DNA from 2 places in the Micromonospora sp. NBRC 101691 genome. Region 1 is predicted to be linked to the other one. Evidence: riboswitches for the same ligand, from Rfam matches in the RefSeq annotation. Region 1 holds a riboswitch; the other holds the start of a gene.

Region 1 (3,764 bases):
CAGTCGGGGAGTCGGGCCGTGCCCGTCGGATCGTCGGCCACCGCGCCGGGGCGGGTAACTGGTTTGTCCGCTCCGGTACGGGCCGGCTAGCATTCCGGACATGATCATCGCTTACATGCGCCTTCGCTCCGCCTGAGGCGGTACGGCGCGTCGGTCACCCGTCGACCGACCCCTGGTCGATCTGGTCGAGCCCGCGCGTTGAGCGGGCCCAGGTCGCGTCCGCGTCGTGTCGCCGCCGGATGGCATCTTCCCTCCGACTCGACAGGACCCTTCACATGCGTAAACCAGCTCATATCGCCATGGTCGGCAGCACCGCGCCGAGCCACGTCTACCCGTCCCTGGGCCTGATCCGGGAACTGGTCGACCGGGGCCACCGGGTGACCTACGCGATCGGCGAACCACTCACCGGCCTGGTCACGCCGACCGGGGCGGAACCGGTCACCCACCCGTCGATCCTGCCGCAGGGCGACACCGCCTGGCCGGAGGACCCCGGTGCGGCGATGCGGGTGTTCCTCGACGAGGGCATCGCGGTGCTCCCGCTCCTGACCGCCCGCTACGACACGGATCGGCCGGACCTCGTGCTCTACGACATCGGCGGGCTGGCCGGACCACTGCTGGCCGCCCGGTACGACGTGCCGGCGGTGCAGTTGTCACCAGCGATGGTCGCCTGGAACGGCTACGAGGAGGACATGGCGGAGATCCTCACCGCCCTGTACGAGTCGGAGTCCGGCCGCGACTACTACGCCACGCTCGGCGCGTGGTTGGCCGACCACGGCATCCGGCGGGAACCGCGACACTTCCTGACCCGTCCGGACCGGGTGCTGTCACTGATCCCCCGGGTGATGCAGCCGAACGCCGACCGGGTCCCGGACTCGGTGCGGTTCGTCGGCCCGTGTCTCGACCCGGCCCGGCTCACCGACCCGACCTGGACACCGCCCACCGACGGACGGCGGGTCCTGCTGGTCTCCTTCGGCACGGCCTACAACGACCAGTTGCCGGTGTACCGGGCCTGCCTGCGCGGCTTCGCCGACTCCCCGTGGCACGTCGTGCTGGCCGTCGGACACAAGGTGGACCCGGCCGACCTGGGCCCGCTGCCGGACAACGTTGAGGTGCACCGCAGCGTGCCGCAGCTGGCGGTGCTGGCCCACGCGTCGGCCTTCGTCACCCATGCCGGCATGGGAGGCTGCACCGAGGCGCTCTGGTTCGGCGTGCCCACGGTCGCGATCCCGCAGGCGGTGGACCAGTTCGGCAACGCCGACCGGCTCGTCGACGCCGGTGTCGGCCGGCGGCTGCCGGCCGAGGAGGTCAGCGCGGAGACGCTACGCGCGGCGGTGGACGCGGTCGCCGACGATCCGCATCTGCGGCGCCGGCTGACCGAGGTCCGGTCCGAGGTACGCGCGAACGGCGGGCTGCGGCACGCGGCGGACGCGGTGGAGGCGTTCCTCGCCGGGCACTGACCGGGCACCGGTGGGCCGCCCGATCGGAACGCGGTCGGGCGGCCCATCGCGTGGTTCCGCCGTGGGCGACGGTCGTCGCCTCCCGTACAGGTGAGGAAGGGCCGTCCGCTCATCCGCCCCGCCCGGACGGGTCAACCGAGCGCGGCCAGGGCGGTGAGCAGGCGCTCCACGTGCTCGTCGGTGCTGCCCAGACCGAGGCTGGCCCGCAGGGCGGTGGGCGGCAGGTCGCGGCGGCCACTGCGCGCGGCGGCCTCGGCGAGCAGCCGGCGGGCCAGCGGGTGGGCGCAGAACAGCCCGTCGCGTAGCCCGATCCGGTGCTCGGTGGCGAGGATGGCGGCCACGTCGGCGGAATCCCGGCCGGCGACCACGAAGGACACGATGCCGACGCGGTCGGCCGTGGGGCCGAAGGTCCGCAGCTCCACGAGGTGCGGCAGCGCTTCGATCCCGGTGCGCAACCGGGTCAGCAGCGCCTGCTCCCGGACGTGCAGGGCGGCGCGGTCCGTGGTGGTGAGCGCGGCACAGACCGCCGCCAGGGCCACCGCGCCGAGCAGGTTCGGCGTCCCGGCCTCGTGCCGGCCGGGGCCGGTCGTCCAGCGCACGTCGTGGGTCGCCGTCCCGACGTACCGGGTGGCCCCGCCGCCGGCCAGGTACGGCGGTGCGGCGTCCAGCCAGTCCGCCCGCCCGACGAGCACGCCGGCGCCGAACGGGGCGTACAGCTTGTGTCCGGACGCGGCGAGGTAGTCCACGTCGAGCGCGGCCAGGTCGACGGGGGCGTGCGGGGCCAGTTGGGCGGCGTCCAGCACCACGCGGGCGCCGTGCCGGTGGGCCACCCGGGTGAGCTCCGCGACCGGCCAGCACTCCCCCGTGACATTGCTCGCGCCGGTCACCGCGACCAGGATCGGCGTGCTGCTGTCGGTCCCCCGGCGCAGTTCACGCAGGGCGGCGGCGAGCGCGCGGACCGCCGCGTGCGGCGAGTCGGGTACCGGTAGCCGGAGGGTCCCGGCCGGCCAGGGCAGCAGGTTCGCGTGGTGTTCGCCGGCGAACGTGACGACCTTGGTGTCGGCGGGAAGCGCGTGGGCGAGCAGGTTGAGCGCGTCCGTGGTGTTCCGGGTGAAGATGACGTGATCGTCGGGGCGGACGGCGAAGAAGTCACCCACGGTCTGCCGGGCCTGTTCGTACGCCAGGGTGCAGCGCCGGGAGAGCGCGCCGGCGCCCCGGTGCACGCTGGCGTACCAGGGCAGCAGCTCGGCCACCGCGTCGGCGGCGGCACGGGCGCAGGGCGCGGAGGCGGCGTAGTCGAGGTTGATCTCACCGGGCACCCCGAGCACCTGGAGCGCCTGGTACGGCGGTCGTGGCACCGGACGGGACCCGACACGGACGGGCGAGGGTACGAGGGCAGTGGTCATGCCAGACCTCCGGCATCCAGGGACCCCGGAACGGCAGGGGACGGGGCCCGCGCTTGCCCAGCACCTGGTCGGGCTGGGCCCGGTCATCACCCGGGGCACCCCACCGCGAACCTCGACGAGGGTTGCCGGCCAGCAAGCCGGGGCTTGTCGCTGGCACTCATGACCTGGGCCGGAGCATAGCCGCAGGACGTGGCCCGGCCAACCCGGGGAGGTGAACTTAACCGGCCGGCGGGACGAGCGACCGCCGTCCCGACAACCATTGGCCGGAAAGGCGAGCAGCCCCGCCGTTGCCGGCGGGGCTGCTCGACTTTCTCTCCGTGTCGGTGTCGGGGATCACACGGTCGGGGCGGCGTTCTTCTCGGTCGGCTCGTCGGCTGCCGCAGCGGCCTCGGTTTCGGCGACGATGCGGCGTTCCTCGTCCCGGTTGGCCCGGTACTGGCGGACGGAGTACGCCAGGGCGGCGGCCCAGACGGCGTAGATGACGGCGTAGAAGGCGTAGCGGACCCCGTCGGACGCGTCGATCCAGTCGCTGCGCAGCAGGGTACGGGTGTTGGTCAGGATGATGACCCCGCCGACGGCCGAGCCGAGCACGCGCGGCGGGATGTGCCGGACCAGCCAGGCCGCGATCGGCGCGGCGATGGTGCCGCCGATCAGCAGCACGGCGACCCAGGCGAAGTTCACGCCCTCGGAACCGATACCGACGATGAATCCGACGCTCGCCGCGACGGCGACGAGGAACTCGCTGGTGTCGATCGAGCCGATGGTCTTGCGCGGCTCCAGTCGACCGCTGGCCAGGATCGCCGGGGTGCCGACCGGCCCCCAGCCGCCGCCACCGGTGGCGTCGACGAAGCCGGCCACCGTGCCCAGCGGGGCGAGGAAACGCTTGCGCAGCGGCTTACCG
Region 2 (3,764 bases), on a different contig from region 1:
CCCTGGGACCACCTGCTGGCCAAGGTCGAGCAGGCCCTCAACCAGAGCGAGGACGACATGACCCCAGCACAGTTCGTTGCCATCCTGAAGGACCCGAACGTGGCGGCTCTGATGCGGGCCCTGCCGTGGCAGTACAGCGGCGGCGGCATCCCGGCCGACCTCTCCACGCTGAACGTCCTCAACAAGGTCTACGAGGGCGTCCAGAACTTCCAGAGCGGCACCATCAGCGCGGAGGTGGTGCGCGGGGTGCTGGCCACGCTCACCCCGGAGGCCATCGCCGCCGCGATCCCGCCCGACCTGGCGGAGAAGGTCGCCGACGAACTCGCCCGGCGGCTGGTCGCCTGATCCGGCGCTCCCGCCCCGGCTCGTTCAGGGGGTGTACGGCACCTCGGTGTGGCTGACCGCCGGGAACCGGGTGCCGGTCAGCCGGTGCACGGCGGTACGACGGAGGTCCAGTTCGGCCATGGCCGCCCCCGGTGAACGGGTGAGCTGGACCACCGTGGCCTTCTGGTCGGCGATGCGGATCGACTGGACCGGCGTCCGGTCACCCACGTCGGTGACGGTGACGTAGCGCGGTCGGCCGTCGACGTTGCGCCAGACCGCCAGGCTCCAGAACCGCCCCGAGCCGCCGGAGTCGAGCGTGACGGTGCCGACCGCGTCGACCGCGCCGTCACCGTCCAGGTCGCCGGTCGCGCAGGGCTTCTCCAGCATCACCGTGGTGCCGTTGCCCGTCCACCGCCCGCCGCGCAGCCGCAGCGGGTTCGGGAGATCCCGGTACCGTACGCCGCTGCTGCCCAGCTCCGCGTCGCGCAGGTCGGCGCAGGTGAGGGCCCGTACCTTGCGTCGTGGTGTCCCGGTGGAGCTGGGGCTGGGGGCGATCCGGGTCGGTCCGGCGTCCTCGTCCCGGTCGGCTGGCGCGACCTTCGCGGCGGTGGTGGCGGCGGCCGGTCGGGCGTCCCGGGACCGCTTCTTCTTGCCGCTGCCGCTGCCGCCGCACGCGGCCAGTACGCAGACCATCAGCAGAGCCACCACCGGAACCACGCTCCGACGCATCGTCCGTCACCTTTCTCTCGGCAGGTGACCGGGACGGTAGTAGACGGTCGCCAGTGGCCGGACGGGACGCCGGCTCCACTCCGGACGGAAGCGGTCGGCCCTCATCCGGCGGTGACGAGCACCGCCAGCAGCGCACCGGCCAGGAGAGCCGGCCCGAAGGGCAGCTTCGTCCGCCAGCGGACGCGTCGGACGGCGAGGAGCACCAGCAGCACGGGCGCGTTCACCACCCACGGCAGCGCCACGCCGAGGAGCGCCGCGTCCCAGCCCAGCCAGCCGAGGTACCAGCCGAGCAGTGCGCCCACCTTCGCGTCACCGAACCCGAAACCGCCGCCCGGCAGCAGCACCAGCCCGGTGAACGCCGCTCCGACCGCCAGGCAGGCGAGCAGTCCGCGTACCCAGTCGTCCCACTGGCCGGTGCCGAGCGCGACGAGCCCGAGCAGCGGCGGCGTGGCGGCCAGTGCCGGCAGCACCAGCGGGTCGGGGAGCCGATGGCAGGCGACGTCGACGACGCCGAGCAGCACGCCCAGCACCGCCAGGGCGAGCAGCAGCGGCAGGACGGCCACCGCGCCGAGCGCCGCCGCGAGCAGCGCCCCGGCCAGCCCGGCGAGCGCGGCGGTGACCCACCGGGGGACGCCCAGCCGGTGTCCCCGGACGCAGCGACCGGCGAACCACCCCACGACGCCGGGGCGCAGTGGCACACCGCATCCGGAGCAGGTCTGCCGGGGCGGCTCGCCGTACGGCACCGCGAGGCGGTAGCCCACCGTGGGCAGGAGGGCGCCCGCCACTCCGCACCCGATCGCGGCCCCCACCCACCACGGCACGCCCCGCACCCTACCCGCGCCCGGGTGGGTGGAATGGCTCACAAGGTGGGAAGGGGGAGCGGACGCGGGTTGGGCTGTGCGTATGCTCGCAGGCACAACTGAATACCTCATCCAGAGGGGCTGAGGGATACGGCCCGACGACGCCCCGGCAACCACCCCGTGCGCTCAGAGCTGAGCGTCCGACGGGGCAGGTGCCAAATCCGTCCCCGCCGCAGGGTGCGACGCGGGGAAAGATGAGAGGACCCCCTCGACATGACGTCGACGATCGTCGCCCCCGGTATCGACACCACCGCCAGCCCGGCCCGCGCCCTGGTCTGTCGCGCCTGCTCGGCGCGTTACCCGCTCGCCGCCCAGCACGCCTGCTACGAGTGCTTCGGGCCGCTGGAGGTCGACTACGACACCGCCGCGCTGGCCCGGGTGACCCGGGAGCAGATCGAGGCCGGGCCGCAGAACCTGTGGCGGTACGCCGCCCTCCTCCCCGCCGGCCAGGACCCGACCACCCGGGTCACCCTCGACCCGGGGCTCACCCCGCTGGTCGCCGCCGGCAACCTCGCCGCCGAGCTGGGCATCACCGCGCCGCTCTGGATCAAGGACGACAGCGCCAACCCGACCCACTCGTTCAAGGACCGGGTGGTCTCGGTGGCGCTGACCGCCGCCAAGGCGCTCGGCTTCACCCGGTTCGCCTGCGCCTCGACCGGCAACCTGGCCAACTCCGTCGCCGCGCACGCCGCCCGGGCCGGGGTGCCCTCGGTGGTCTTCATCCCCGGTGACCTGGAACAGGGCAAGGTGGTCACCACCGCCGTCTACGGCGGCGACCTGGTCGCCATCGACGGCTCGTACGACGACGTGAACCGCCTCTGCGGCGAACTGGTCGAGACCGACGAGTTCGAGGACACCGCGTTCGTCAACGTCAACGTCCGCCCCTACTACGCGGAGGGGTCGAAGACCCTCGGGTACGAGGTGGCCGAGCAGCTCGGCTGGCGGATCCCGGCGCAGGTGGTCATCCCGATGGCCAGTGGCGAACTGCTCACCAAGGTCGACAAGGCGTTCAGTGAGCTGGTCGAGATCGGGCTGGCCGAGGCCCCGGCCGGCGGCTGGAAGGTCTTCGGCGCCCAGTCGGCCGGCTGCAACCCGATCGCCACCGCGCTGCACGCCGACACCGACACCATCACCCCGGTCAAGCCGACCGGGATCGCGAAGTCGCTGAACATCGGCGACCCGGCGGCCGGCCTCTACGCCCTGGAGGCGGTGCGGCGTACCGGTGGGTGGATGGACTACGCCGACGACGAGGAGATCCGCGCGGCGATCCGGCTGCTGGCCCGTACCACCGGGGTCTTCGCCGAGACGGCCGGCGGGGTGACCGTCGCGGTGCTGCGCAAGTTGGTCGCCTCGGGCCGGCTGGACCCGACCGCCGAAACGGTGGTCTTCAACACCGGCGAGGGTCTGAAGACCATCGACGCGGTCGCCGGCCAGGTCGGCCCGACCCACCGGATCAAGCCGTCGCTGCGCGCCGCCCGCGACGCCGGTCTACTCGGCTGACCTGCCGATCGTCCCGGCGGATCGGTCGACTCGCCCGAATGGGGGATCGGGTCGATCCGTCGGGTAACCGACCGTTCGCCCAGGGTACGAAAAACTACCCGGCAGGGACTTGACGCCAGTAACCGGTCAGGCGCAGGATGCTTCCTGCGGGAGGGCGTTCGCCGAAGACTTTTCAAGCCTTACGACCCAACGCCGGAGGCGTTGTGCGATCGTCCCTCCCGACCAAAGCTTTCTTCGGGCCAGCGGTTAAATCGCTGGCCCGTTGCCGTTCCGGCGGCGCACCCTCGTCGGCATGAGCATCGTCATCGCGTCGTTCGACGAGTCCGACCAGGCCGCGATCGACGCGGCGTT

Evidence for each region. A riboswitch is a leader RNA that binds a small molecule or an ion and turns the genes downstream of it on or off. The one in region 1 is predicted to bind S-adenosylmethionine.
Region 2: another riboswitch for S-adenosylmethionine. It lies ahead of thrC (threonine synthase); the one in region 1 lies ahead of QSK20_RS24000 (aminotransferase class V-fold PLP-dependent enzyme).

What each region holds. Positions count from the first base shown of each region.
Region 1 covers NZ_BSTB01000018.1:10,512-14,275, reverse strand. Annotated here, with positions in the region: gene QSK20_RS24005 (macrolide family glycosyltransferase) at 276-1,457, shown strand; gene QSK20_RS24000 (aminotransferase class V-fold PLP-dependent enzyme) at 1,589-2,863, opposite strand; SAM riboswitch class IV at 2,908-3,028, opposite strand; gene QSK20_RS23995 (sulfite exporter TauE/SafE family protein) at 3,197-3,764, opposite strand, start outside.
Region 2 covers NZ_BSTB01000009.1:53,197-56,960, forward strand. Annotated here, with positions in the region: gene QSK20_RS16025 (peptidoglycan recognition protein family protein) at 1-345, shown strand, start outside; gene QSK20_RS16030 (hypothetical protein) at 370-1,053, opposite strand; gene QSK20_RS16035 (A24 family peptidase) at 1,155-1,874, opposite strand; SAM riboswitch class I at 1,979-2,114, shown strand; gene thrC (threonine synthase) at 2,127-3,413, shown strand; gene QSK20_RS16045 (GNAT family N-acetyltransferase) at 3,706-3,764, shown strand, end outside.